Regions from separate parts of the Pseudomonas sp. NPDC088444 genome, predicted to be linked through region 1. Evidence: riboswitches for the same ligand, from Rfam matches in the RefSeq annotation. Region 1 holds a riboswitch; the other holds the start of a gene.
What was found. A riboswitch is a leader RNA that binds a small molecule or an ion and turns the genes downstream of it on or off. The one in region 1 is predicted to bind manganese.
Positions count from the first base shown of each region.

Region 1 (14,611 bases):
GCCAACGCCGAACCCCACAGGCGGTATTGCCCCACCTTGAGGTCGATGCCGCTGGCATAGGGCGCGGCGGCCTGCGCGGCAGCGATGGACAGGCTCAGAACGGACAAGGAAAACAGAACACGCTGGAACACGGTGCAGCCTCTTGAAATTGTGTCGGGCTGGCTACTATCGAGGGCGGGTCGATACCGAATATGACAATTCGCTACACAACGGAAATGCTTGCGCGATTGGTCCGCGGGCTGCGTTTTATGTCCTTAGCAGAAGCGAAAACACCGAGTTATACGGGAGCCGGACGGCTACAGGGTTGTTTTATTCGGGAGGCCAAAACGAAACCGCCCGAGCAAGTCGGGCGGCGTTCATGAACAGGGTTGATCAGTCTGGCGTGAGTTCTAGAATCCGGTCACGCCCGCCTTCGGCCAAGAGGTACGTACCGCGTCCCGTTGGGATGATGGCCTGCGGTGCCTTGAGAAACGACAGCACGGTGCGCTGCTTGCCTTGGGGGTCGATCAACAGCAAACGCGCACGGTGGGTCGAATCCTCGCTGATCCACAAGCCCCGCTGATCACACATCAGGTAGGTCGGCTGGTTGAAACCGCTGAGCACCACCGGATCGCGACCGTCGTCAGTGAGTTGGTGGATGACGCCCTTCTCTTTTTCGGTGTAGAGCATGCGGCCATCGGTGCAGCGAGTGATGGATTCGGTTTCGGACAGACCGCTGCGCAGCACTGTCAGCGTGCCGTCCGGCCAGTGATAACGCAGCAAGCGGCCATCGTCCTTGCGGTCTTCGATGGCGTACAGGTCGTCACCTTCGTTCCACAGCCCCTGCACGTCTGAACCTTTGAACAGGCCCTTCACTTCACCGTCCTTGAAGAAATTGACCATCGCGCCATCGATTTCCTGGCTGAACACCCATCCGCCATGCACGGCGACCATGCCGTCGGGTTTGGACAACCCTGACACCACGGTCTCCCGCTTGCCGTCCGGCAGAATGCGCACGATGCTGCCTTTGCCGTCGCGCAATTCCTGGCTGACGATCAGCGAGCCGTCGCCGTTGACCACCATCGACGCGGCCTTCGGCACGCTTGTGTGCACCACTTGATAACGCCAGCCATCGCTGGCCTGCACCGGGAAAAAGCTCTGCCAGGCGAAGAAACCGAGGGCTGCCAGAATCACTGCGCCCGGTACCGCCAACATCAATTTCAGGTAACGCCGAGGCGCGCATGTGGTGTTCGGGTTTTGAACGGCTGTATTCATTGATCAGGCTGCCGACAAGTGCTCGTAAAGGATGGTTGCACCGACCATTATCAACACAATGCCGCCAACAATCTCGGCGCGTTTGCCCACGACCGTACCCAACACGCGGCCCAACATCACGCCAATGGTGACCATTACCGTGGTGGCGATGCCGATGGCCAGCGCTGCGACGACGATGTTCACGTCCACGAACGCCAGGCCCACGCCCACCGCCAGCGCGTCGATACTGGTCGCAAAGGCAGTGACGGCGAGAATCAGAAACGAGTGCTGTTGGGGTTTATCGTCGTCTTCTTCGTCGTGTTTGAAACCGTTGTGGATCATGTGCAGCCCCAGCACCAACAGCAGGGTGAAGGCGATCCAGTGATCCCAACTCTCGACGAAACGGCTCGCGACCTGTCCGATGGCCCAACCGATGACAGGGGTGATGGCTTCGATGACACCGAAAATCAAACCCGTGCGCAGGGCTTCTGAGAGGCGAGGTTTGTGCAGGCTGGAACCTTTGCCGATGGCCGCCGCGAAGGCGTCCGTGGACATGGCCAATGCCAGGAAGATGAGAGAAATCGGGCTCACGGTAGGAATCCAGTCGGGCTATGAGACAACGACACAACCACACGCCCGACTTTAGGCATGGATGCGTCGTTGGTCTCGCCAATCCCCGGGCATTTCCGAAGATGTTCACGCCACGGCTGCCGCCGAGAATGTTGACGTGAACGCTCAAAACCTGCGGTCTTGAGCAGGCTACTCCCCAACAAGGACGGCCACTATAGTCAGGGTTATGTGAAAAAAATATAAACGGTGGCGTTTTTATCGCGTCATTGTGACCACTTCGCCCTGCCCATAGCCCGCCATCAACTCGACGATCCAGTCGATGAACACCCTCAATTTCAGGCTGATGTGCCGGTTCGGCGGGTAGGCCACGAACATCGGCATGGTCTCCAGTTGCCAGCCGTCGAACAGCCGCACCAACTCGCCCTTCTCCACAGCCTCACGGACCATGTAGGTCGGCAGCCAGAGCACGCCCATACCGGCCAAGCCCGCCGAGATGTAAGCGTTGCCATCGTCCACCGAAAGCACGTAGCGACTTTGTACCTGAATGGACTCGCCCGCACGCTGCATGACCATGGGAAAGAGTTTGCCGGTGCGCGCCCAGCGATAGCCTACGATGCGGTGTTGCGGCGCTTCCAGCTCACGCGGGTGATTCGGTGTGCCGATCCGTTGCAGGTATGTGGGTGCGGCGTAAACACCCAATTGCAAGTCGCCGATGCGCCGGGCCATGAGGGATTGGTCCGTCAGCTCACCGCCGCGCACCACGCAATCGACGTGCTCACCGATCAGATCGACCATGCGATCGCTGACGCCCAGATCGATCTGGATGTCCGGGTATCTGGCGTGAAAGGCGGGCAGCGCCGGAATCAGGATGAATCGGGCGAACGGGCTGGGCACATCGACCCGCAAACGCCCTCTGGGCAACACCGCCGCGGCGGACAGACTGGTTTCAGCGTCGTCGACATCGGCCAGCACCCGCACCGCGCGCTCGTAATAGGCGGCGCCGTCGGCGGTGACGTTCACCTTGCGCGTGGTGCGGTTCAACAGCTTCACCCGCAGGCGCGCTTCGAGCTGCTGAATCAGTTGGGTCACGCTGGTCTTGCTCATGTGCAGGGTCTCGGCGGCCTTGGTGAAGCTGCCGGTTTCGACCACACGAACGAACGCCTGCATTGCATCGAAACGGTCCATGGCGGCTCCGAATATCGGTAGGGATTGTTTGGGATTTACAAACAGTGCTGACCACGGTTGCGCGTTTATCGCCCTGATGCAAGCCCCGTACAGTCACTGCATCGCTAATCTCATACGCCTGATGGAGGCTATACATGACTGTTCGCGACGTCGTTTTCCCACCGGGTCGCCAGGCGCTGTACGAGCGCAATCGTTATTCACCCGCGGTTAAATCCAACGGCCTGTTGTTTGTGTCAGGCCAGGTCGGCAGCCGTGAAGACGGCTCGCCTGAACCTGAACTGAAGGCGCAAGTGCGACGGGCATTCACCAACCTGAACGCTGTTTTGAAAGAGGCAGGTTGCACGTTCGATGACGTGATCGACGTGCAGGTGTTCATCGTGGATCCGCAGACACGCTTTGAAGAGATCTGGAGCGTGGTCCCGGAGTTCTGGGGCGAAGCGCCCTTCCCGACCGTCACGGCAGTAGGCGTGACGTGGTTGTATGGATTCGATTTCGAGATCAAGGTGATTGCGAAGTTGCCGTAGACGTTCTGCTTCAATTGATCGTTCCCACGCTCCGCGTCGTAACGCATGGCCTGACGCTCCGCGCCAGTGGGACGCGGAGCGTCCAAGGCGGCATTCCCACGCAGAGCGTGGGAACGATCATTGATCATCAACGCTTTGCACCAACCCCTCTAGCGGCACGATTTGCCGGCGGCAGCGATCTCTACCTGTGGGAGTGAGCTTGCTCACGAAAGCGGCGTGTCAACCACCTATGAAGTGACGGCCTGATCGCATCGTGAGCAAGCTCACTCCCACAAATTGAGTCGGCACCAACAGGTCACACCGCCAACAACCGCTCACGCAGCTTGGCGATCTCGTCGCGCATCTGCGCGGCGGCTTCGAACTCCAGGTCGCGGGCCAGCTGGTACATCTTCTCTTCCAGTTGGCGAATGCGCTTGTTGATCTCGTTCGGTGAGCGCAATTCAGCTTCGTACTTGGCGTTCTCTTCGGCGGCCTTGGCCATGCCTTTGCGCTTTTTGCTGCGCGAGCCAGGCACGGTGGCGCCTTCCATGATGTCGGTGATGTCCTTGACCACCCCCTTGGGCACGATGCCGTTGGCTTCGTTGAACGCCACCTGCTTCTCACGACGCCGCTCGGTCTCGCCGATGGCCCGTTCCATGGAGCCGGTCATGTGGTCGGCGTAGAGAATCGCGTGGCCGTTGAGGTTTCGGGCGGCACGGCCAATGGTCTGAATCAGCGAGCGCTCTGAGCGCAGGAAACCTTCCTTGTCAGCGTCGAGAATCGCCACCAGCGACACCTCGGGCATGTCCAGACCCTCGCGCAGCAGGTTGATCCCCACCAACACATCGAAGGTGCCCAGACGCAGGTCGCGGATGATCTCGACCCGCTCCACGGTATCAATGTCCGAGTGCAGGTAGCGCACGCGCACGCCGTGATCGGCGAGGTAATCGGTAAGGTCTTCGGACATGCGCTTGGTCAGCGTGGTGACCAGCACCCGCTCATCATTGGCCACGCGTTTTTTGATCTCGGAAAGTAGGTCGTCAACCTGCGTCAGCGCCGGGCGGATTTCGACTTTCGGGTCCACCAGACCGGTTGGCCGCACCACCTGCTCGATCACCCGCCCGGCGTGCTCGCCTTCATACGGGCCGGGGGTCGCCGAAACGAAAATGGTCTGCGGGCTGACGCTTTCCCATTCGTCGAAACGCATGGGCCGGTTGTCCAGCGCCGACGGCAGGCGAAAGCCGTACTCGACCAGGGTTTCCTTGCGCGAGCGGTCGCCTTTGTACATCGCGCCGACCTGCGGCACGCTGACGTGGGACTCGTCGATCACCAACAGCGCATCCGGCGGCAGGTAATCGTAGAGGGTCGGCGGCGGCGCTCCGGCCGGACGCCCCGACAGGTAGCGCGAGTAGTTTTCGATGCCGTTGCAGTACCCCAGCTCCAGGATCATCTCCAGGTCGAACCGGGTGCGTTGCTCCAGCCGCTGCGCTTCCACCAGTTTGTTGGCGCCGCGCAGGTATTCCAGACGTTCCTGCAATTCCACCTTGATGCCCTCGACCGCATCCAGCAGGGTCTCGCGCGGGGTCACGTAGTGGCTCTTGGGATAGAAGGTGAAACGCGGCAGTTTGCGGATGACCTCACCGGTGAGCGGGTCGAACGCCGACAGGCTTTCCACTTCGTCATCGAACAGCTCGACGCGAATGGCTTCCAGGTCCGATTCCGCCGGAAAGATGTCGATCACATCGCCGCGCACACGGAAGGTGGCGCGGGCGAAATCCATGTCGTTGCGGGTGTATTGCAGGTCGGCCAACCGCCGCAGCAACTGGCGCTGATCCATTTTGTCGCCACGGTCCACGTGCAGGACCATCCGCAGGTAGGTCTCTGGACTGCCCAGACCGTAAATGCACGACACCGTGGTGACAATGATTGCGTCTTTGCGCTCCAGCAATGCCTTGGTCGCGGACAGGCGCATCTGCTCGATGTGGTCATTGATCGAGGCGTCCTTCTCGATGAAGGTGTCCGACGACGGCACGTAGGCTTCGGGCTGGTAGTAGTCGTAGTAGGAGACGAAATATTCGACGGCGTTATTCGGGAAAAACGCCTTGAACTCGCCATACAACTGCGCGGCCAGGGTCTTGTTCGGGGCCAGCACCATGGTCGGACGCTGCACCTTCTGGATCACGTTGGCGATGCTGAAGGTCTTGCCCGAACCGGTCACGCCGAGCAAGGTCTGGTGCGACAGCCCCGCTTCGATGCCCTCGACCATCTGGCGAATCGCCTCGGGCTGGTCACCGGCAGGCGCAAAACGGGTAACGAGTTGAAACTCGGACATAGCGGACCTCTGTGTGCGCCGATGCCAGGTCAACAACCCGGCGGGCGCGAATTGGGCGCGGACGACTGATCCCGCCGACGGGAGAGACGCACGTATAAAAAGAAGTATGGGACTACACATGGAGCCCACAACACCAGCTTTCAAGCCATCATCGGTACATTAGTCCCCGCGACATGACTAATGGTCGAAATAAATTGAAAAAACCCGGAAAAACCGGCCCTGCCCTGTCGCCCCCGCCCGCGATGCTCTCTATACTGACTCCCCGTTTGTGCACCGCTCTAGTGCATTCGGCCGGAGCGATGCGATCCATTCACTCCCCATTCAGAGCCGCCGCAAAAATGAGCCTGTTCTCCGCTGTCGAAATGGCACCACGCGATCCAATCCTGGGCCTCAACGAAGCATTCAACGCCGACACCCGCACCACCAAGGTCAACCTGGGCGTCGGCGTTTACAGCAACGAAGAAGGGAAAATCCCGCTGCTGCGTGCCGTTGCCGAAGCGGAAGAAATTCGCGTCGCTCAGCACATCCCGCGTGGCTACCTGCCGATCGACGGCATCGCTGCCTACGACAAAGCCGTGCAAACCCTGCTGTTCGGTGCCGAATCGCCACTGCTGGCCTCCGGCCGCGTGATGACCGTACAGGCCGTGGGCGGCACTGGCGCACTGAAAATCGGTGCCGACTTCCTCAAGCAACTGTCGCCAAATGCCGTCGTGGCCATCAGCGACCCGAGCTGGGAAAACCACCGCGCACTGTTCGAAACCGCCGGTTTCCCGGTGCAGAACTACCGCTACTACGACGCCGCGACCCACGACGTGAACCGCGCAGGCATGCTGGAAGACCTGCAGAACCTGCCGCCCGGCTCCATCGTCGTGCTGCACGCCTGCTGCCACAACCCGACCGGCGTTGACCTGACCCTGGAAGACTGGAAAAAAGTCCTCGACGTGCTCAAAGCCAAAGGCCACGTACCGTTCCTGGACATGGCCTATCAGGGCTTCGGCGACGGCATCGACGAAGACGCCGCTGCGGTGCGTCTGTTCGCCGAATCCGACCTGACCTTCTTCGCTTCCAGCTCGTTCTCCAAGTCGTTCTCGCTATACGGCGAGCGCGTTGGCGCCTTGTCCATCGTCACCGAGTCGAAAGAAGAAACCGCCCGCGTCCTGTCCCAGGTCAAGCGCGTGATCCGTACCAACTACTCCAACCCACCGACCCACGGCGCGACCATCACCGCTGCGGTGCTGAACAACCCTGAGCTGCGTCAGAAGTGGGAAGACGAACTGGCCGAAATGCGTGCCCGCATCAAGGGCATGCGCGAAGAGATGACGAACCGTCTGGCGAACAATCCGGCAGGCCAGGATTTCAGCTTCGTCGCTCGTCAACGCGGCATGTTCTCCTACTCCGGCCTGACCGTTGAACAGGTCCACCGCCTGCGCAACGAATTCGGCATCTACGCGCTGGACACCGGCCGTATCTGCGTGGCGGCGTTGAACAAGAGCAACATTGAGGCGGTGACCAAGGCGATTCTGGCGGTTATCTAAGAACGCCATCGATTCACCCGCTGATCGTTCCCACGCTCCGCGTGGGAATGCCGTGACAGACGCTCCGCGTCGATTGGGACGCGGAGCGTCCCGGGATGCGTTCCCACGCTGAGCGTGGGAACGATCATTCAACGATCATTCACTGCGCCTTCTTGCGATACGCCATCGAATCGTCGATGCGCTTGAGGATGTAATCCCCCGCCGCCACTGCCGGATACAAACTGGCCTCCCCCTCAATCCCCAGATCACACGGATCAACCACCGCGCTGTAGGTCGGGTCGTAAAACGTCGCGATGGAATAACGCTCATGCCCGGATTTATTGATCACCCGGTGCAGGGTCGAGCGGAAGCGGTCGTTGGACCAGCGCGCCAGCAAATCCCCCACGTTCACCACCAGACTGCCCTCGATGGGCGTGGCATCAATCCAACTGTTGCTCGCCAGTTCACGCACCTGCAAACCGCCACTGTTGTCTTGATACAGCAGGGTGATGCAGCCGTAGTCGGTGTGGGGCGCAACACCGAACTGGTCGGACTCGGCCATCGGTGGATGCGGCGGGTAATAGACCATCTGCGTGCGCTGCAAGCGCTTGCCGTATTTGGGCGCAAAGAACCCGGGATCAATGCCCAGTCCAACCGCCACTGCTTTCAGAAGATCCGCCCCGGCCAGGCCGATTTCCGTGTAATAGGCGTCCAGCGCCAGGCGCAGTTCGGGCATGAAATCTGGCCACTGGTTAGGCCCGCGCAAGGCTTCTCCTGCGAGCACACAGGGGTCGTCCTCGGGCAATTCCAGCCCCATGCTGAAAAATTCCTTGAAATCCGGCTTGGTCGCTTCGTACATCAGCGCTCCGCCCAGCGCGTGCCAGCCGCGATGACGCTTGTTCACCGCAACCTGGCGTTTGACGTCGGTCGGGTAGGCGAAAAACGTCCTGGCGGCGGCCATGGCGGTGTCGATCACCGACTGCGGCACGCCGTGGTTGACGATGTAGAAGAACCCGGTTTCTTCACAGGCCTTGCGAATGGCCTCCCCCGCCCGCACCAGCGCGGCTTCGTCGCCCTCGCGGACACCGGCCATGTCGATCAGTGGAAGGTTGGCAGTGGCAGTCATGCGGGCTCCTCGACGAACGTGGGGGGGACGCCGCTGAGGGACAACGGTCGCCTTCTTGAAAAGGCGACCGGCAGCGCGGGTCGGTTCGCGAAAAAGCATACGACGATAAACCAGACCTTGTCAGCCAAGGTCTGGGGGGACGCGGTGCATCAGCTTGCCAACAACCGCTCCAGCACAACTTCCAGCGGATGACGCAGTTGTTTGTCGGCCTGACGCTTGACCTGACTGCGGCAGGAGTACCCGGTCGCCAGCGCTTCGCCGGGCTTGTCCAGTTTGCTCGCCCAGGATTGTTCGAAGATGGTCTTCGAGGTGTCCTGATTGCGCGCTTCGTGGCCATAAGTGCCGGACATGCCGCAGCAGCCGGTGGCTTCAGTGACCAGTTTCAGACCGATGCGCCCAAACACTTTTTCCCATTGCGAGGTGCTGGCCGGGACGTTGGTTTTCTCGGTGCAGTGGGCCATCAGGCGGAAGGCGCCGGTCGAGGCCGCAGGTGTCGACTCAGGCAGCACGTCGATCAGCCACTCCTGTGGCAACAGCACCTTGGGCGTGCCCTCCAGCCCCGGCACCTTCTGGTATTCCTGGCGATAGACCAGGGTCATTGCCGGGTCCAGCCCCACCAACGGCACGCCACAATCGGCCAGCGCCTTGAGCTGAATGGCATTGCGAATGGCCGCTTTGGCAAACGCACCGAGGAAGCCTTGAACGTGCAGCGGCTTGCCGTTGGCGCTGTACGGCGCCAGGTACACGCGATAGCCCAATTGGTGCACCAGTTGGATGAGCGAGGCCAGCAGCGGCGTCTCGAAATAACGGGTAAAGGCATCCTGCACCAGCACCACGCTGCGCTGACGCTGCTCATCGCTCAGTTCGCGCAGTGCCGGAACGCTGGCCACGGCCACGTTGCAGCGGGTCAAGGTGCTTTGCAGGTTGTAGCGATGGATCAACGGGCTGTCGAGCATGCCGACGTGGCGCTCCAGCAAGCCGCTCACCCACTTCGAACCCATGACCGCGTTGTACAAGCCTGGCACGGCGGCCATGTAGGGAATGGTGAATTCCAGCGAGCCGATCAGGTAATCCCGCAACGGGCGCTGGTAACGTCCGTGATACAGCTCCAGAAAGCGCGAACGGAATTCCGGCACGTTGACCTTGATCGGGCACTGCCCCGCGCAGGATTTACACGCCAGGCAACCGGCCATGGCGTCGTAGACCTCATGGGAGAAATCCGCCTGCCCCTGAGCGCGCTTGAAGTTATTGCTCAATCGCCCGGGCAAGCCCTTGACCCAGTTCACCTTGCCTTGGGCGACCTGCAAGACGTCGATGTTGGCCGCCCCTTGCAAGCGCAGCCATTCGCGAATCAGCGAGGCACGGCCTTTAGGTGAATGCTGACGTTCGCGGGTGGCTTTCCACGACGGGCACATGGCGTCGTTCGGGTCGTAGTTGTAGCAGGCGCCATTGCCGTTGCAGTGCACGGCGCTGCCGAAACTCTGCCACACGCGCTCATCGATCTGCCGATCCATGTCGCCGCGCATCGGCGCCTCGTTGACCTTGATCAGGCCCTCGGCAGCGTCCGGTGGGGTGCAGATCTTGCCGGGGTTGAGCTGGTTATGCGGGTCGAACGCGCCTTTGAGCGATTGCAGCGCCGGGTACAGTTCACCGAAGAACGCCGGCACGTATTCGGAACGCAGGCCCTTGCCGTGCTCCCCCCACAGCAGGCCCCCGTAGCGTTGCGTCAGCTCGGCCACGGCGTCGGAAATCGGTTTGACCAGCGCGGCCTGGGCCGGGTCTTTCATGTCCAGCGCCGGGCGTACGTGCAGCACACCCGCATCGACGTGACCAAACATGCCGTAGGCCAGGCCATGGCCATCGAGCAGCGCACGGAATTCGGCGATGTAATCGGCCAGTTTTTCCGGCGGCACGGCGGTGTCTTCCACGAACGGCTGCGGACGAATCTCGCCTTCGACGTTGCCCAGCAGGCCCACCGAACGCTTGCGCATGGTATAGACCTTGTTCACCGCCGCCGCGCCTTCGGCCAGCGTGTGGCCCAGTCGCTCGACACCTTTGTCACTCTGCAAATGCTCGATGAAGGCCATCACCCGCGCGTTGACGTCTTCGACCTCGTCACCGCTGAACTCCACCAGGTTGATGCCCAGCGTCGGACGCTCGGCATCCGCCGGAAAGTACTCGGCGACGCTGTGCCAGACGATGTCTTTCATCGCCAGCATCAGCACCTTGGAGTCGACGGTTTCGATGGACAGCGGCTTATGCACCATCAAGGCGTTGGCGTCGCGCAGGGCGTCCATGAAGCTCAGATAGCGCACGTTCACCAGCACCGAATACGTGGGAATCGGCAGCACGTTGAGCTTGGCTTCGACGATGTACCCCAGCGAACCTTCTGCGCCGCACAGTACGCTGTTGAGGTTGAAGCGCCCTTCCTCGTCACGCAGGTGCGCCAGGTCATAGCCGGTCAGGCAGCGGTTGAGTTTTGGGAACACCGACTCGATCAGTTCGGCCTGGGTTTCCTGAATCTGCCGCGCGGTGCGATACACCTCGCCGATACGGCCCGGCTGAGCACAGGCCACTTCCAGAGCCTCGTCCGAAATCGGCTGCGTGTGCAGACGTTCGCCACCCAACAGCACACTGTGCAGCTCCAGCACGTGGTCGCGGGTCTTGCCGTAGGTGCAACTGCCCTGCCCGCTGGCGTCGGTGTTGATCATGCCGCCGACGGTGGCGCGGTTGGACGTCGACAGCTCCGGGGCGAAAAACAGCCCGTGCGGCTTGAGCGCAGCGTTGAGCTGGTCTTTGACCACACCCGCCTGTACCCGCACCCAACGCTCCTCGACGTTGATTTCGAGGATGGTGTTCATGTGCCGCGACAGATCAACCACGATGCCGTCGGTCAGCGACTGGCCGTTGGTGCCCGTGCCGCCACCGCGCGGGGTCAGTTTGATCTGACGAAAACGCGGCTCGGCCATCAGCGTGGCGACGCGCGCGACGTCCTCGGCATCCTGCGGAAACACCGCTGCCTGGGGCAAGCGTTGATAGATGGAGTTGTCAGTCGCCAGCACCGTGCGGGTGGCGTAATCGGCGCTGATCTGGCCGCGGAAACCGCTGGCGCGCAACGCGTCGAGAAATTCGGGGTACTGGGCCGTCGGGGCGGCGGCAGGCAGTTGGGCGATCATCGTGGGATGGCCTCTTGTCGGTCTGATCACGGGAAACAGCAAAATACTTGTCGTCCGGGCATTAATCGGTCAGCCTCGGATCGTTATGGTGCCAATGATCCTGCAGGTTACAGCGCAGGACAAACGGATATTCCTGCCACTATCGATGACTTTTTTGAATGAATTACCGCCACCTCACCCCGTCCATGTCCCTGTTGCTGGCTTTCGAAGCGGCGGCACGGCATGAAAGCTATACCCGTGCCGCCGTTGAACTGTCCCTGACCCAAAGCGCGGTCAGCCGCCAGGTGCAGGCGCTGGAGCAGCAATTGGGCCTGACCCTGTTCCGCCGCGAAGGGCGTCAGGTGCAGCTCACCGACGTCGGGCGGTTGTATCAGCGGGAAATGAGCGAAGCGCTGGGGCGTATCCGCAGTGCGACGTTACAGGCCATGGCATGGCAATCGGGAGGCGGCAGCCTGCGCCTGGCCACGTTGCCGACCTTCGGTTCGAAGTGGCTGCTGCCGCGCCTGCATGATTTCTACACCCAACATCCCGGCATGCTGGTACACATCAATTCGCGGATCGACGCCGTGGATTTCGAAACCAGCGGCATCGACGCCGCCATCGTGGTCGGCACCTCGGGTCTGCCGGGCCTGATCAGCCACCGACTGCACGCAGAGGAACTGGTGGTGGTGATTTCCCCGCAAGCTGCTGGAGGCCATCAGGAATGGACGCCGGAACACATTGGCGGGCAAATGCTGCTCAACGTCGTCAACAATCCCAATGCCTGGGGCGACTGGTTCAGCCATCATCACCTGCCCCACCGCCTGATGCGACTGGGGCCGAGTTTCGAGCTGACCTCACATTTGATTCAGGCGGTAAAGGCTGGAATCGGCATTGGCCTGGTGCCACGGATTCTAGTGGCCGACGAACTGGCCAGCGCCGAGCTGATCAGCCTCGACCTGCCCTTCGCCAGCCAGCGCAGTTATTACCTGAGCTACCCCACTCGCAATGAAATGCTGCCGTCTTTGCAGGCCTTCAGGGCGTGGCTGCTGGAACAGATCTGACGCGCCACACCGCCTGCATTTATGCAGCAACGATGACGACGAGCTGATACAAAGGAGAGCCTTCCTCGAACCTGCAAGACGGGCGGGTGACCTCCTTCCAATAACGACTGACAAGGATTCGGATCAAGACATGTTCGCCTTCATTTTCTACTCGGTACTCATTGGCATTGGTGGTACCGCGTTGCTGGATCTCTGGGCTCAGTTGCTCAAGCGTGTGCTGGACCTGCCCACCCCGCCCTGGCACCTTGTCGGCCGTTGGTTTGCGGGGATGCGCAACGGGCAATACGTCCATCGCAACGGCATCGCGAACTCCCCGGAAGTGCCGAACGAGCTGAGAATCGGCTGGTTCATGCACTACGCGATTGGCGTGCTGTTCGCTGCGGCCCTGTTGTTCATCTGGGGCGTGCAGTGGGCGCACTCGCCGACGTTCTTCCCGGCGCTGCTGGTGGGGCTGGTCACGGTGGGCGCGGGCTGGTTCATTCTGCAGCCGGGGATGGGCGTTGGGGTGGCGTGCAGCGGTGCGCCCAATCCGACCGTGGCGCGCTTACAGAATGTGGTGGGCCATGTGGTGTTTGCCATTGGCATGTATTGGGCGGCGTTGTTGGTGGGATAAATCCTGCACACACTTGCAGCAGCACAGCTTGCCGGGGGTGGCGCCGTTGAAATTGCCATCGCCGACACGCCGTGCTGCTACGGGGTGTGACTAAATCGTCGCTGCCAACCGCCCCACCTCGGCAATCACCGCATTGATCTGCTCGGCACTCGCCTTGGCGTCGGTGTAATACACCGTCACGATCAACGGCGGACGATGGGGTGGCCAGATCACGGCGATATCGTTGTTGGCGTTGTTGGCACCAGAGCCGGTCTTGTCCCCCACGCGCCAGCTCCGCGGCATACCGGCCCGCAGCTTCAGATCCCCCGTGGTGTTGCTCACCAGCCAGGCAATGAGTTGGTCCCGCGAGGCGCCCGATAGCGTCTCACTGAAAATCAACGTGCGCAGCGTCTGCAACATTGCCAGGGGCGTGGTGGTGTCTTGAGGGTCGCCGGGGCGGTTTTCGTTGAGGTCAGGCTCGCGACGGTCGAGGCGTGTCACGGAATCCCCAATCGAACGCAACCAGTCAGTAAGGCCTTGGGGGCCACCGAAGCTGTCCAGCAACAGATTGGCCGCCGTGTTGTCGCTCAACGTCACCGCCGCTTCGCAGATCGAACCGACGCTCAGACCGCCTCCGCCCGTGTGCTTCTCGGTGGCCGGCGAATACGGCACCAGTTGCTCCTTGCCATAGACGATCAACCGCGACAGGTCTTCCTGCTTGCGATCAACCCGCGCCAGTACATGGGCAACGGCCAGCGCTTTGAACGTGCTGCACATCGCGAAACGCTCGTCGCCGCGATGGGTGATCAGGCGCTCGCTGCCGGTGTCGAGCAAGGCGACGCCCAGACGCCCGCCATGGCGTTGCTCAAGTTCGCTCAGCCGCTGCTCGAGGAAGGCATCGGAAACGGGGCTGCCATCAGAGGCCAGCGCGTTGAAACTGTACAGCGCAGGGATCGACAGAAGCGATGCGCCGATGAGGGTTCTGCGGGTAATCAACATGCACTTCCTTGTTTAAACCATGGACAGGACCATTGAAGCAGCCGCCGACCAGCGCAACTGCTGCACCTGATGGTGATTAACTCGTCATGAAGGATAAGAATCGCCGCTCATCGTCGGGGCGAGCGTCATGTCATTTCAACCATAACGCCCAGCTTGCTGACTTGTAAGTCAAGCCAGCAAGTCTTCGTAAAATGCGCCGTAGGGTTTGCTCGGATGAGCAATCTGGATTTCCAGAATCCACAGGCCGGGATTGGGTACGGCATCGAAATCGCCGAGATTGCCGCCGCGGTAAATGGCGTGAGGGAAGTCGCAGACGCGGTGACCCTTGATGTCCAGAT
Region 1 covers NZ_JBJDNK010000003.1:389,177-403,787, reverse strand. The annotation lists partial or broken gene ACI2KB_RS08790 (autotransporter outer membrane beta-barrel domain-containing protein) at 1-74, opposite strand, end outside; gene ACI2KB_RS08785 (hypothetical protein) at 373-1,194, opposite strand; gene mntP (manganese efflux pump MntP) at 1,258-1,824, opposite strand; yybP-ykoY riboswitch at 1,833-2,008, opposite strand; gene ACI2KB_RS08775 (LysR substrate-binding domain-containing protein) at 2,059-2,988, opposite strand; gene ACI2KB_RS08770 (RidA family protein) at 3,123-3,512, shown strand; gene uvrB (excinuclease ABC subunit UvrB) at 3,808-5,823, opposite strand; gene ACI2KB_RS08760 (amino acid aminotransferase) at 6,162-7,358, shown strand; gene ACI2KB_RS08755 (isopenicillin N synthase family dioxygenase) at 7,498-8,463, opposite strand; gene ACI2KB_RS08750 (FAD-binding and (Fe-S)-binding domain-containing protein) at 8,613-11,639, opposite strand; gene ACI2KB_RS08745 (LysR substrate-binding domain-containing protein) at 11,798-12,682, shown strand; gene ACI2KB_RS08740 (DUF2938 domain-containing protein) at 12,813-13,295, shown strand; gene bla (class A beta-lactamase) at 13,386-14,273, opposite strand; gene ACI2KB_RS08730 (M24 family metallopeptidase) at 14,442-14,611, opposite strand, start outside.

Region 2 (14,611 bases), on a different contig from region 1:
AGGGTAAATAAGGATTGGCCAGGCTTGTAGATACGAAATGGAAGGCCTGGCCGGCAAACAAGTCGGCGATTATACGCAAATCTGGGCGCGGAGACTGTGATGCAGGAAATACAGGATTATGACTGCCCGTATTGTGGCGAGCCGGTGGAGGCAGTGCTGGACCTGTCCGGCGGCGATCAGACGTACATCGAAGATTGCCCGGTCTGTTGTCGCCCGATCATTTTCAGCCTGCATACCGATGGTGAGGACTGGACCCTGGACGTGCGTAGCGAGAACGAATGATGCGCAAAATCTACGAGCCGGAAAACATGATGGAAGGTGAGCTGCTGCAATCGATGCTCGCCAGTGAAGGTATCGAGGCGCACATCACCGGGCGCCATTTGCTCGGCGGGATTGGCGAGTTGCCGGTGTTCGGCTTGTTGGGGCTGGCGGTGGAGGATGATCAGGCCGAGCGGGCGCGGCGCTTGATCACTGAGTACAATGACGCGTTTCCGCTGTCTGGCGAAGAACCTGACAGTTACCCCGATGTGTTGTTGTGCTGAGGTCGGCACCGTCACTTTCTAAAGAAGAGTTACCTAAAACCCATGTGTGGACGTTATGCCCTGTTTCGCTGGACGCCTGCTTTCGCGGCCTTGCCGGGCTTTCCGGCAGACCAGCAGGCGCAGTGGAACATCTCCCCCAATGACACGGTGTTGATCCTGCGTGCCGCGCAAGACGAGCAAGGCGGACGAACGCTGGCGCGCGCTCGGTGGGGGCTGACTCCGCCGTGGCTCACCGACATGTCCCGCACCCCGGCCCATGCGCGGGCGGAAACTTTGGCTGAGCAGCCGATGTTTCGTCAGGCGTTTCGCGAGCGTCGCTGTTTGTTACCGGCCAACGGCTTTTACGAATGGCGTGGCACGGTGCGCAAACGGCCATTTTGGTTGACGCCGGGGGAGGGCTCGGCGCTGTTCTTTGCGGCGATCTGGGAAGCGTATCCGGTGGATGGCCACGACTGGTTGAGCGTGGCGGTGGTGACACAATCGGCGATGAACCAGCGCAGGCCGTTGATTCTCGACGCAGAAGGGCAGGCTGCCTGGCTTGATCCGGAGAGTTCGCTGGCGACCCTGCAATCCCTGCTCGCTGCGCCGCAGATGCAACTGCGTGAGCGGCCGTTGGCGAACATGGTGAATGATCCGAAGCTTAATGCGCCGGAGTGTCTGACGCCGCTTTAAACATTTCGAAGATCCCCTGGGGGGCGCGATTGATCGTTCCCACGCTCCGCGTGGTAACGCCGCCCAGGACGCTCTGCGTCCGTTGCTGGTGTGACGCGGAGCGTCATGGGATGCATGCCCACGCAGAGCGTGGGCACGATCAACGGGGGATGTGGCTTTTAGACCCTGAACTGATTAATCAACCGGCGCTGCTGTTCTGCCAGTTTGGTCAGCTCGGCGCTCGCTTGACTCGACTCATCCGCCCCACCCGCCACTTCGTTGGCCACTTGACCGATGTTGATCACGTTGCGGTTGATGTCGTCCGCCACGGCGCTTTGTTCCTCGGCGGCGCTGGCGATCTGGGTGTTCATGTCGTTGATCACCGACACGGCCTGGGTGATGCTCTCCAGTGCCTGCGCCGCTTCGGCGGCATGGCCCACACTTTCATCGGTCTTGTTCTGGCTGTCTTCCATGACCTTCACCACTTGCCGCGTGCCGGTTTGCAAGGCCTGGATCATGGTCTGGATTTCTTCGGTGGCCTGCTGGGTCTTTTGCGCCAGATTGCGCACTTCATCAGCGACCACCGCAAAGCCCCGACCCTGTTCGCCCGCGCGCGCTGCCTCGATCGCTGCGTTGAGGGCCAGCAGGTTGGTCTGCTCGGCAATTCCGCGAATGGCGGTCAGAATCGCGTTGATGTTCTCGCTGTCCTTGGCCAATGTCTGAACCACTTCCACAGCCCGGCCGATTTCCACCGCCAGTTCGCTGATGGAGTTCGAGGTGTTGTGCACGATGCGCATGCCCTGATTGGCGGCGTCGTCCGCATGATTCGCGGCTTGTGCGGCCTGGGTGGCGTTGCGCGCCACGTCTTGGGCAGTAGCGGTCATTTCATGTACGGCAGTGGCAACCAGATCGATCTCGGCCATCTGTTTGTGAACGCCTTTGTTGGTGCGGATGGCAATATCGGCAGTGTGCTCGGACGAATCGCTCACCTTCTGCACCGATGTCACCACTTGGCTGATCATCGCCTGCAATTTGCCGAGGAAGGTGTTGAAGCCCGACGCAATGGAGCCCAGTTCGTCGGCACGGTCGCTGGTCAGGCGACGAGTGAGGTCGCCTTCGCCCTTGGCAATGTCGTCAAGCATGGCGACCATTTGTTTCAGTGGACGCGCGATGCCACGTCCCACGAACCAGACGATCAGCAACCCCAGCGCCGCAATCAGCAGGCCGACGACGGTCATGCCGAAAATATCGGTGTCGCGTTGATGGGCCAGGTCGCTCTGCAATTTTTGCAGGTCGGCCATGACCGCGCTGACCGGCATGCGGATCATCAGCGTCCAGCGTGCGTCGGTGTTGCCGATACCAAACGGCAGGTACAACTCGATGTGGCCGTGCTCTTTATCGATGTCGTAACGCACTTCGCCTTTGACGATGTTGTTCAGGTTGGCGACTTCGTTGGCGTCGAGGATGTCGCTGGCTTTCTCGCCGAGTTTGCTGGTGTCCTTGGTGTAGGCAACCAGCCGCCCGTTGGTGGCGATCAGGGCCAGATCGCCCGCGCCGTCATACAGCTTTTTATCCGCGCCTTCGAGCATGTCCTGAATGAAGTTCACCGACAGGTCTGCACCGACGATGCCCTGGAATTGACCGTCGAGCATGATGGGTTCGATGAACGAAGACAGCATGACCATTTTGTCGCCGACTTTATAAGGCGCCGGGTCGATCACGCAGGCTTTGCGGGTCTCGCGGGAGCACAGGTAATACTCGCTGGAGCGGATGCCGGTGGAGAGGATTTTGGTGTCTTCCAGGCTGGCCAGCTTTTCCAGATTGAAGGTGCCGTCCGGCTTGCGATACCACCAGGCCATGAAACGGCCGTCTTTGGGGTCGACACCTGTGATCGGCGTTTCGACGTAGGCGGCGTCATTGTGATCCAGTGCGTTGTGTTCCCAGCCAATGTAGGAACCCAGAATTTTCGGGTTACGTACGACGGTCTCGTGCAGCACGTTGAGCAGTTGTTCACGGCTCATTTTTACCAGTACTTCGCCTTTGGCGTCCTTCATGCCCAAGGTGGCGTTCAACGTCGCCAGACCCGCTGCCGTTTGCAGCGGTGCTTCCAGTTCCCGCTGGATTTCACTGGCCTGCGTTCGGGCGATTGCGGTCAGGCGTTCCTGGATGGCCTGCTCGAATTGGGCGGTTGTCCGCTTTTCCACCAAATCCTGAGTGCGTGCGCCGGAAAACAGCGCGTAAAGAACGAGGGCGGCCACAACGCTGAGCACGATGGCGCCCGCCAGTGCGGCGACTGAAAACTGGATCGATTTGAACTTCATAGGGGCTCCGGACGCGGAAGAACGTCTGAAGGAGATATCGCCTCGGTCCCCTGTTTTATTAGGTGAAACCGACGAAGTGGCCGCTTTTGAAGGCGTTTTGTCGTTTTTTGACATGCTGCCTGATTGGTCTGATTCAAAAGAGAGCATGTCATCCCGAAAGGGAGATGAAGTGTGTTTCAGCGCTGTTACGAATGTGTGATTTTTTTGGCAGGCTTTCATATGGCAATCGGCTGCTATCTGGTGCTCATCGGGCGTACCGCCTAGGATGGGCGCGATTGTTTCGATGGAGATACAAAATGCGTCAGACCTTTGTTCTGTGTGCCTTGAGCGCAGCGTTGCTGGTTGCGGGATGTCAGGCCGTCAATACCACCAGCGGCGATTCGGTAGGCGTCGAGCGCAAGCAGTACATGTTCAGCATGCTGTCGACCGATCAGGTCAATCAGATGTATGCCCAGTCCTATAAAGAGACGGTCAGCGAAGCCACAACCAAAGGCGTGCTGGATAACAGCAGCGCCGAAGCCGCCCGTGTGCAGGCGGTCGCTAAGCGTTTGATCGCTCAGGCGCCGAAGCTACGTGCCGATGCTGCCCAATGGCAGTGGGAAGTGAACCTGATCAAGAGTGACGAGTTGAACGCCAACTGTGGGCCGGGTGGCAAGATCATCGTCTACAGCGGGCTGATCGATACACTCAAGCTCAGCGATGACGAGCTGGCAGCGGTCATGGGGCACGAAATTGCCCATGCCCTGCGCGAGCACGGTCGTGAGGCGATGTCCAAGGCGTATGGCGTGCAAATGGCCAAGCAGGGCGCGGGCTCATTGTTGGGGCTGGGACAGGACAGCCTGGCGCTGGCCGATACCGTGGTCAATTACAGCCTGACATTGCCCAACAGCCGGGCGAATGAAAACGAGGCGGATTTGATCGGTCTGGAGCTGTCGGCCCGTGCCGGTTACAACCCCAATGCGGCCATTACGTTGTGGCAGAAAATGCAGGCTCAGGCGGGAGCATCGCAGCCTGAGTTCATGAGCACTCACCCGGCGTCGGAAAACCGGATTGCGTCGTTGCAGGCAGCGATTCCGAAGGTCATGCCGCTGTATGAGCAAGCACCGAAATCCTGAGGATAGGTCAATAACCTTGATCGTTCCCACGCTCCGGCGTGGGAACGATCATCGAAGGGCGAATGGGGTTAAACCCAGCCGCTCACCTGCATCGCCTTGTACACCGCCACGATGGCGAGGATGAAGAACGCACCGGCCGCCAAACGGCGAATCAGCGTCAATGGCAGTTTCTCAGCGGCGAAGTTACCCGCCAGTACCACCGGCACGTTAGCCAGCAACATGCCTAATGTCGTGCCCAGAATCACTAGCCACAGGTAGGAATACTGCGCCGCCAGCATGACGGTCGCGATCTGCGTCTTGTCGCCGATTTCGGCAAGGAAGAACGCGATCAGCGTGGTCATGAACGGGCCGAATTTGCGAGCGGTATTGGCTTCGTCGTCGTCCATCTTGTCCGGCACCAGGGTCCACAGCGCAGTGGCGGTGAAGCTTGCGGCGAGGATCCAGTGCAACATGGCATCGGAGAAGAAACTGCTGAACCAGGCGCCCACGGCACCGGCTGCGGCGTGGTTGGCCAGCGTGGCCGCGACGATACCGGCGATGATCGGCCAGGGCTTGCGAAAGCGAGCAGCGAGGATAAGCGCGAGCAGTTGGGTCTTGTCACCGATTTCGGCCAGTGCGACGACCGCGGTAGGGACCAACAGGGATTCCAGCATCAGGGGTTTCCTAAGGGGCGGGTCAACACGGCTATGACACGTACAGCCTCCCCGCCCCGGGTCAGGATGTGCGTGTCATAGGTCTTGTCAAACCGCCGATCCGTCTGATGCGGATCTGGGGTCGCGCGCACCATGGTCTGAGGACCAAGTATGTTGATGCGCGCCGGACGAGCGTGAGGCTCGTGGGAGACTACTCCCCTAGGACGGAGCGGATTCTGCCTACGGGAATCCGGTTCGGCAAGCGTTAATTTTCACCCACGTTTCGCGCGGTAAATCCGGAATCCATTCCCTTCGGCCAAGATGGCACATACGCCAAGGTGCTGCTCGATGATCGGCTGGTAACGCAGGAAGCTGTTGGCAACAAGGCGCAGTTCGCCACCTTTTTTCAGATGTTCTCGCGCTTTTCGCAGCAGGTTTTCTGTCGCGGCGTAATCGGTGTGAACGCCGGTATGAAAGGGCGGATTGGTCAAAATCACGTCCAGGTGTTCAGGCGCTGCATCGATCCCGTCGCCGGTCACTACCTCGCCTTCCAGACCATTGGCAGCCAGCGTCAGGCGGCTGCTGGCGGTGGCGAAGGCGTCGACGTCGAGCATCGTCACTTGCATGTCCGGACTGCGACGTTTGACCGCAGCACCGAGTACGCCCGCGCCGCAACCGAAGTCGAGCAAACGCCCGACAGGGAGCTTGTCGATGTGCTCCAGCAACAGGGCCGTGCCCCGGTCCAGGCGCCCATGGCTGAAGACGCCCGGCAGGCTGATCACTTTCAACGGGCCGCCGTCCATCTCGATCTCAAAGGCTTTGGCGAGGCTGTTCAACTCGACGGCGTGCGGTGCGTTCTCCACAGTGACTTGCCAGAGCTGGCAATGGCGGGCGCTGTCGAGTTTGCGGGCGCGACCGAATGGGCTCAGTTGGCGTGCGGCGGCTTCGATGCCGCCGCGCTTCTCACCCACCAGAAACAGTTCGCGACCGGTCAGACGGGAGGCCAGCGCATTGAGCAGATAGTCGGTGAGGTCTTTGGCTTTAGGCAGAAACAGTACGGCGGCCTCGAAAGGCTGGGTCGGCGCTTCGGTGCCGAAGTGGTTTCTGCCATTGAAACGGGCGTCCAGCGCGGCGAAGTCCCCAGCGTGCCAGCTCCAGCCCTGCGCGTTGGGCAGACGGCTCAGAAGGTCGTCGGCAGGCAGGCCCGCCAGCAGCAATTCACCCTGAAACAACTCGGCCTGACGGAGTAACACTTCACTGCGCGGGTCCATCGTCGGCTCCTGAAAAAAGGGCGGAGTTTAACAGGGGAATATCAGCGCCAGGCGCGTATTTATGTGGGAGCGTGATGTTTCAACTGACCACGCGAATAGGTTGGCCCGCGTAAAACCCACGGGCGTTTTCGTTGACCTGGCCAATGATGCGCTGGCGCGCTTCCTGGCTGCCCCACGCGCTGTGCGGGGTGATGATCAGGCGCGGGATGTCGCCGGACAGCAGCGGGTTGCCGTTCACAGGAGGTTCTACGGTCAGCACGTCGGTCGCCGCGCCCGCCAGATGACCGTTGCGCAGCGCATCGGCCAAGGCTTGCTCATTAATCAGCCCGCCGCGAGCCGTGTTGACGATGAAGGCTTTGGGTTTCATCAGGCTCAATTCATGCGCGCCGAGCATGTCGCGGGTGTGTTCGTTGAGTGGGCAGTGCAGGGTTAGCGCATCGACCTGCGGCAGCAACTCGTGCAGCGGCACGCGATCTGCGCGGGCAGGACGCCCCGGGATCTGCCCCAGCAGCACGTGCATGCCGAACGCTTCGGCCAGTTTCGCCACTGCCCCACCCAGCTCGCCATGGCCCAGCAGGCCCAGGGTCTTGCCTTCCAGTTCCACGATCGGGAAATCCAATAGGCAAAACTGCTTGGATTTCTGCCACTGGCCCTGATGGATCGCCTGTTGGTAATCCGGCAGGCGAGTCGCCAGTGCCAGCAGCAACATCAGCGTGTGCTGGGCCACGGAAGGGGTGCCGTAGCCTTGGCAGTTGCTCACCACGACGCCGTGTTTGCGTGCTGCATCCAGGTCGACGTTGTTGACGCCCGTTGCCGTCACGAGCACCAGTTTGAGATCCGGACACGCCGCGAACGTGGCGGCATCAATCATGATCTTATTGGAAATGGCCACCTGAGCGCCTTGCAGTCGCTCGATCACCTGATCGGCTGAAGTGCTGGCGTGCAGCACCAGTTCACCGAAGGTTTCGCGCCATGGAGTGAGATCCAGATCGCCGAGATCCAAAGAGGTGTGGTCCAGAAAAACTGCTCTGCTTTGACTCGACATCAGCTGTACCTTTTGTTCTGTGGGGTGGGAGGGGTAAGGTAGCGAGCCTACCAGAGCCTGCCGGAGCCCTCACAATGTACTGGACGGAATTTTTTACCGTTGCCCTGATTCATCTGCTTGCCGTTGCCAGCCCCGGCCCTGATTTTGCCGTGGTCGTACGTGAGAGCGTCACCCACGGCCGCAAAGCGGGCACTTACACCGCGATGGGGGTGGGAACCGCGATTTTCTTGCACGTTGGCTACTCACTGCTGGGTATCGGCCTGATCGTTTCCCAGTCCATCGTGCTGTTCAACGCGTTGAAGTGGGCGGCTGCGGCGTACCTGCTGTACATCGGTTTCAAGGCCTTGCGTGCCAAGCCAGCGGCGGCGTCGGACGCCCCGGTTGATCTCGCCAAAGGCGGGCGCACGGCACGCGGTGCGTTTACCGCCGGTTTCGTGACCAACGGCCTGAACCCGAAAGCGACGTTGTTTTTCCTCTCGCTGTTCACTGTCGTCATCAACCCGCACACGCCGCTGCTGGTGCAGGCGGGTTACGGCGTTTATCTGGCGGTAGCGACTGGCATCTGGTTTTGCCTGGTGGCGCGTTTGTTCAGTCAAGAGCGGGTGCGTGCAGGTTTTGCGCGGATGGGGCATTGGTTCGACCGCGCCATGGGTGGAGTGTTGGTGGCGCTGGGCTTGAAGCTGGCGCTGACTGAGGTGCATTGATTCGCGCTAATTTTATTGACACGGCTAAATCCTGTGGGAGCCGGCTCCCACAGTATTCGTGTTTGCTACGTGACTGCGCGGCGCCGAGGTGGACTGGCGCCATTGCGAGCAAGCTCACTCCTAAAAGGTGCGGTTTACCGTTTCAGCTCACTCAACTGTTTCAACGCCCCCAGATATTCCCTCGGGCTTTCCCCCAGCAATCGGCTGAACATCGCGCTGAACGCTCGCGCGCTGCCGTAACCCAGGTCGTTCGCCACCCGCTGCACGCTCTCGCCCTCCAGTAACTTGGGCAGCGCTTCCATCAAACGCACCTGCTGACGCCATGCGTTGAAACTCATCCCTAGTTCCTGCGTGAACAGCCGCGTCAACGTGCGCGAGCTGGCGCCCACCTCCTGCGCCCAGTCTTCCAGCGTGTTGCCGTGATCCGGCGCTCTGAGCAGGGCCATGCAGATGCTGTGCAGGCGCCGGTCGCGGGGCATGGGGATGTGCAGCGGCAGGTTCTCAAGACTGGCGACTTCTTCCAGCATCAATTGCTGAATCAACGGATTGGCCGCGTGGGCATCGCTTTGGGTCGCCCGCACGATCAGTTCGCGGAGCAGGGGCGTGACGGCCAGCACGCAGCATTGATTCAAGCCCGAGGGGCAGCGTTCAGGCGCGATGAACAGTGAGCGCATCAACACCTCGCCCGCCATGAATGTCTCGTGTTCCACCATCGGCGGTATCCACACCGCGCGGGTCGGCGGGATCACCCAGGCCCCGCTCTGGGTCACCAGCCGCATCATGCCACTGACGGCATACAACAGCTGCGCTTGAGCGTGGATGTGCCTCGGGTGATGGCCACCGTCGGGGTAGTCCGCAGGGTGGGCAGTGACCGGGCTGTGACTGAACAGGTTGATCAACATGGCGGATTCGATGACTTAGTTGTCTCAACTGCGAATAGTCGCCAACTTAGCATGAGCGTCCCTACCCACTGCAAGTTCAGGATGCATCGCTATGAATAAACCCGAACGACAGAATTCACCCAAACGGGTGATCCACTTCATCAACGCCGCTCACGTCATTGACCACATGTTCATGCTGATTTTCCCCGCCGCCGTGCTGGGCATGTCGGGCGCGTTCGGTCTGGATTACGCGCAACTGATCGGCCTGTCGCTGGGCGGTTTCATCACCTTTGGCGCGTGTTCGCTACCGGCCGGCTGGCTGGGGGATCGCTGGAGTCGGCGGCACATGATGGTGCTGTTTTTTCTCGGCATCGGCGCGGCGTCGATCTTTACCGGGCTGAGCACCAGTACCACGATGCTGGCGGTGGGCATGACGTTGATGGGTGTGTTCGCGGCGATCTACCACCCGGTGGGCACCGCGATGCTGGTGGGGTATGCGAAGAATCGCGGTCGCGAAATCGGTGTCAACGGCATGTGGGGCAACCTCGGTGTGGCATTTTCTGCGCTGTTGACCGGGTTTCTGGTGGCGCAGTTTGGTTGGCGTTCGGCGTTCATTCTGCCGGGCTGCGTGTCGATGGTGATCGGGCTGGTGTTCGCCTGGCAGATCAAGGACGAGCCGATTCCTGTACGTCCCCACACGGCACCGAAAGGCAAAGCCGGTCAGCGCATTTCCATGACCATTGTCTTCAGCGTGCTGGCCATCGCCACGGCTACCGGGGGCGTGGTGTTCAACGCCACCACCATGACCTACCCGAAACTGTTTCAGGATCGTCTGCATGACCTGTTCGCCTCGCCGCAAACCCTTGGGCTGATCGTCAGCCTGGCCTATGCCTTCGGTGCCATCGCGCAGTTGACCATTGGCCGCTTTCTCGACCGCTTCAGCCTGAAATGGCCGTTCGTGATTCTCACCGTGTGCCAGGCGCCTTTTCTGTTTGCGCTGGCTTATGTGGATAGCTGGCCGGTGATGTTGCTGGGCGCAGGGTTCATGTTCGTGATGTTCGGTCAGGTGACGGTCAACGACGCGATGGTCGCCAATTTCGTCGCCCCGCAGTGGCAGTCTCGGGTGTTTGCACTGCGTTACTTCCTTTCGTTCGGTGCCAGCGCCACGGCCATTCCGCTGATTGCTTTTGTCGAGCCGCGTCAGGGCCTGGTGGGGCTGTACGTGATCCTCGCGGCTTTTGCGGCGCTGACCTTTCTGGCGGCGTTGGTTTTCCCCCGTACACCGGCTGAAAACCCCTCTGCGCAGCTCGCTTGAGGCGGCTTTGCCCTTTCAAATGGCGCAATGCCTGCACGGTCACTCGTCATTCGAATCATCCCTTTGGCTGATTTGACTGGCGAGTGAAGGCTCTAGAGTGCATATTTTCGGCACCGCCAATGCATCTTGAAAAGGGATTCCTATGCTGCAGACACGCGTGATTCCGCCAGCTGATGGCGCGTACCAGTACCCTCTGTTGATCAAACGCTTGCTGATGTCGGGCAGTCGCTATGAAAAAACGCGGGAAATCGTCTACCGGGACCAATCACGCTACTCCTATCTGACCCTCAATGAACGCATTTGCCGTCTGGCCAATGTGTTGACCGAGGCGGGGGTGAAAGCGGGCGATACCGTGGCCGTCATGGATTGGGACAGCCATCGGTATCTGGAATGCATGTTTGCCATTCCCATGATCGGCGCGGTGATTCACACGATTAACGTACGCCTGTCACCCGATCAGATTCTGTTCACCATGAACCACGCCGAAGACAAATTCGTTCTGGTCAACAGCGAGTTCGTGCCGCTCTACAACTGCTTCGCCAGCAAACTCACCACGGTGGAAAAAACCCTACTGCTCACCGACGCACCGGACAAGACCGCTGATTTGCCAAACCTGATTGGCGAGTACGAAACCCTTCTGGCCGCTGCCAGCCCGACGTATCACTTCGAGGATTTCGACGAGAACTCGGTCGCCACCACCTTCTACACCACCGGCACCACGGGTAACCCCAAAGGCGTGTACTTCACCCATCGGCAACTGGTGCTGCACACGCTGGCTGTGGCCACGATCATGGGCAGCGTCGAAGGGCTGTTGGGCACCGACAAGGTGTATATGCCGATCACGCCGATGTTCCACGTCCATGCGTGGGGCGTGCCGTATGCGGCGACGATGCTCGGTGTGAAACAGGTCTATCCTGGGCGTTACGACCCGGAATTACTGGTCAGGCTGTGGCGTGAGGAGCAAGTCACGTTCTCCCACTGCGTGCCGACCATCATGCAAATGGTGCTCAACGCCAAGGCCGCCAAAGATGCTGACTTCACCGGCTGGAACATCATCATCGGTGGCAGTTCGCTCAACCGTTCGCTCTACGAAGCGGCCAAGGCCAAGGGCATTCAACTGACGGCAGCCTACGGCATGTCCGAGACCGGGCCGTTGGTGTCGGTGGCGCATTTGAACGACGAGTTGATGGCGGGCAGCGAAGACGAGCGCGTCACCTACCGGATAAAGGCCGGTGCGCCGGGCGTGTTGGTCGAGGCGGCCATCGTCGACAGCGACGGCAATTTCCTCCCTTCTGACGGCGAAACCCAAGGCGAATTGGTGTTACGCGCGCCGTGGCTGACCGAGGGCTATTACCGCGAGCCGCAAAAAGGCGCCGAGCTCTGGGCGGGCGGCTGGCTGCACACCGGCGATGTCGCGACGCTGGACAGCATGGGCGGCATTGATATTCGTGACCGGATCAAGGACGTGATCAAGACCGGCGGCGAGTGGGTGTCGTCCCTGGAGTTGGAAGACCTGTGCAGCCGCCATCCGGGTGTGCGCGAAGTGGCAGTGGTCGGGGTCGCCGATCCGCAGTGGGGCGAGCGGCCGTTCGCGTTGCTGGTTGCCCATGAGGGCCACGTCATCGACGCCAAAGCCTTGAAGGAACACCTCAAGCCGTTCGTGGAGCAGGGGCACATCAACAAGTGGGCGATTCCGAGTCAGATCGCCCTTGTTACCGAAATTCCCAAGACCAGTGTCGGCAAGCTCGACAAGAAGCGCATCCGCCTGGACATCGTCGAATGGCAGAGCACTAACAGCGCGTTCCTCTCCACCCTCTGACCCTCTCTTTTTCGCGCACATTGTCACGGTTTCGACCGGGACAATGTGTCGTGAAGGTGTCTGGCTTGCGTCTGCCTTGCCAAATTTTGAAATTCAGCCATCCTCCCTGTGCCGCGCAGTCGGTCCGTCGAAATCGGCGGATTAGAGGCGTTGACGCTGTAAATCACACTTTAGAGGGATCAAGCAGTAGCACCTGCTGGCTATAGTCGGCAGTAGGTTGGTACCGGAGAAAAACGCCCCATCGCTTCGCAGCTTCACATGGGCTGCCCGATACGCGTTGACACCCAGGCACTGCGGATCAGTCCACCTGAGTCGTTTCTGGAAGCACCCACTGCCATAAAAATAAAAGCACATGGAGTAGCGTCGATGACATCAGCAAACCTGTTCTGGCGCCGGGCGAAACTGCCTCTGGCCGTCAGCCTCGCTTCCACGCTCGCCGGTCCTGCATTCGGCGTCAGTTTCAACATCGGTGAAATCGAAGGTAATTTCGACTCGTCCCTGTCCATTGGCGCAAGCTGGTCGACGCAGAACGCCAACAAGAACCTGATCGGCTCGAACAACGGCGGACACGGTCTCTCGCAAACCTCCGACGACGGCCACTTGAACTTCAAAAGTGGGGAAACCTTTTCGAAGATCTTCAAGGGCATCCACGATCTTGAACTGAAATACGGTGACACGGGCGTGTTCCTGCGTGGCAAGTACTGGTACGACTTTGAACTCAAGGATGAAAGCCGTGAATTCAAGGACATCAGTGACTCGGGCCGCAAGGAAGGTGCGAAGTCTTCAGGTTTCGAACTGCTCGATGCATTCGTCTATCACAACTATTCCATCGCCGATGAGCCAGGTTCCGTGCGTTTCGGTAAACAGGTCGTCAGTTGGGGTGAAAGTACCTTCATTGGCGGCGGCATCAACAGCATCAACCCCATCGACGTCTCGGCGTTCCGTCGTCCCGGCTCGGAAATCAAGGAAGGCCTGATTCCGGTCAACATGTTCTACCTGTCCCAGAGCCTGACCGAGAACCTCTCGGCTGAAGGCTTCTACCAACTGGAATGGGACCAGACCGTCGTCGACAATTGCGGCACGTTCTTCTCGCAGCCTGACGTGATTGCTGATGGCTGCTCGAACAATCTGGCGGTATTGCGTACCCGGGCCGGTCTGAACTCCGCGTTGCCTGCGGCGCTGCGCAACCCGGTGCAGAACGCACTGGCGCAACGTGGCGTAGTGTTTGGCACGCCGGATGAGGGCGCGGTGGTGCGTCGTGGTCCTGACCGTGATGCGCGCGACAGCGGCCAGTATGGCTTGGCAATGCACTATAACTTCGAGCCGCTGGACACCGAATTCGGCGCCTATTACATGAACTATCACAGCCGTCTGCCGATCTTCAGCGGTCGCGGCGCACCGGCCAGCGCCTATAGCGGCGCAGGTCTGGTCGGGCAACTGGTGGGCAACGGCGTACCGCTGGCGACCGCGACGGCTCTGGCACCGACGCTGCTGCCACTGGTGGTGGCGGGCAACTCCAGCTACTACGTCGAATACCCTGAAGACATTCACCTGTTCGGCCTGAGCTTCTCCACCACGTTGCCCACCGGCACGGCGTGGAGCGGTGAAATCAGCTATCGCCCGAACGCACCGGTGCAACTGAACACCACCGACATTCTGTATTCAGGCCTCTCGCCGTTGAACTCCAGCGTCTCGCTGCTGCAAGGCACGCCGGGTCAGGACCAGAAAGGCTATCGCCGCAAAGAGATCAGCCAGGCACAAACCACGTTCACCCATTTCTTCGATCAGGTGATGGGCGCCGAGCGTCTGACCGTGGTCGGCGAAATCGGCTGGACCCACGTCGGTGGTCTGGAGAGCACCTCGAAACTGCGTTATGGCCGTGACCCGAGCTACGGGCCTGGTCCGTTGCCAAATGGCCAATGTACGGCGCTCAACGCCAGTACGCTGGCGGGCGCGGCGCAGAACAACCTGAGCCGTTACTGCGAAAACGACGGCTTCACCACCACCGACTCTTGGGGTTATCGCGCGCGCGCGATCTGGGACTACAACAACGTGTTCGCCGGGGTGAACCTCAAGCCAAGCGTGGCCTGGTCCCATGACGTCGACGGTTATTCGCCAGGCCCGGGCGGCAACTTCGAAGAGGGTCGCAAAGCGATCAGCCTGGGTGTGGAAGCGGAGTACCAGAACACCTACACCGCCAACCTGTCCTACACCAACTTCTTCGACGGCAAGTACACCACAGTGGATGACCGCGACTTCGTGGCGCTCAGCTTCGGTATGAACTTCTAAGGAATGACCATGAACATGAAAACAAC
Region 2 covers NZ_JBJDNK010000004.1:177,667-192,277, reverse strand. The annotation lists gene ACI2KB_RS09955 (CPXCG motif-containing cysteine-rich protein) at 100-282, shown strand; gene ACI2KB_RS09950 (DUF2007 domain-containing protein) at 282-542, shown strand; gene ACI2KB_RS09945 (SOS response-associated peptidase) at 585-1,214, shown strand; gene ACI2KB_RS09940 (methyl-accepting chemotaxis protein) at 1,373-2,116, opposite strand; partial or broken gene ACI2KB_RS09935 (HAMP domain-containing protein) at 2,228-2,431, opposite strand; gene ACI2KB_RS09930 (M48 family metallopeptidase) at 3,811-4,629, shown strand; gene ACI2KB_RS09925 (TMEM165/GDT1 family protein) at 4,698-5,282, opposite strand; yybP-ykoY riboswitch at 5,373-5,493, opposite strand; gene ACI2KB_RS09920 (methyltransferase) at 5,534-6,532, opposite strand; gene ACI2KB_RS09915 (2-hydroxyacid dehydrogenase) at 6,612-7,577, opposite strand; gene ACI2KB_RS09910 (LysE family transporter) at 7,652-8,281, shown strand; gene ACI2KB_RS09905 (AraC family transcriptional regulator) at 8,416-9,183, opposite strand; gene ACI2KB_RS09900 (MFS transporter) at 9,275-10,477, shown strand; gene ACI2KB_RS09895 (fatty acid--CoA ligase) at 10,620-12,296, shown strand; gene ACI2KB_RS09890 (DUF1302 domain-containing protein) at 12,663-14,585, shown strand; gene ACI2KB_RS09885 (DUF1329 domain-containing protein) at 14,601-14,611, shown strand, end outside.
Region 2: linked by a shared signal. The riboswitch ahead of ACI2KB_RS09925 (TMEM165/GDT1 family protein) and the one ahead of mntP (manganese efflux pump MntP) in region 1 are both predicted to bind manganese.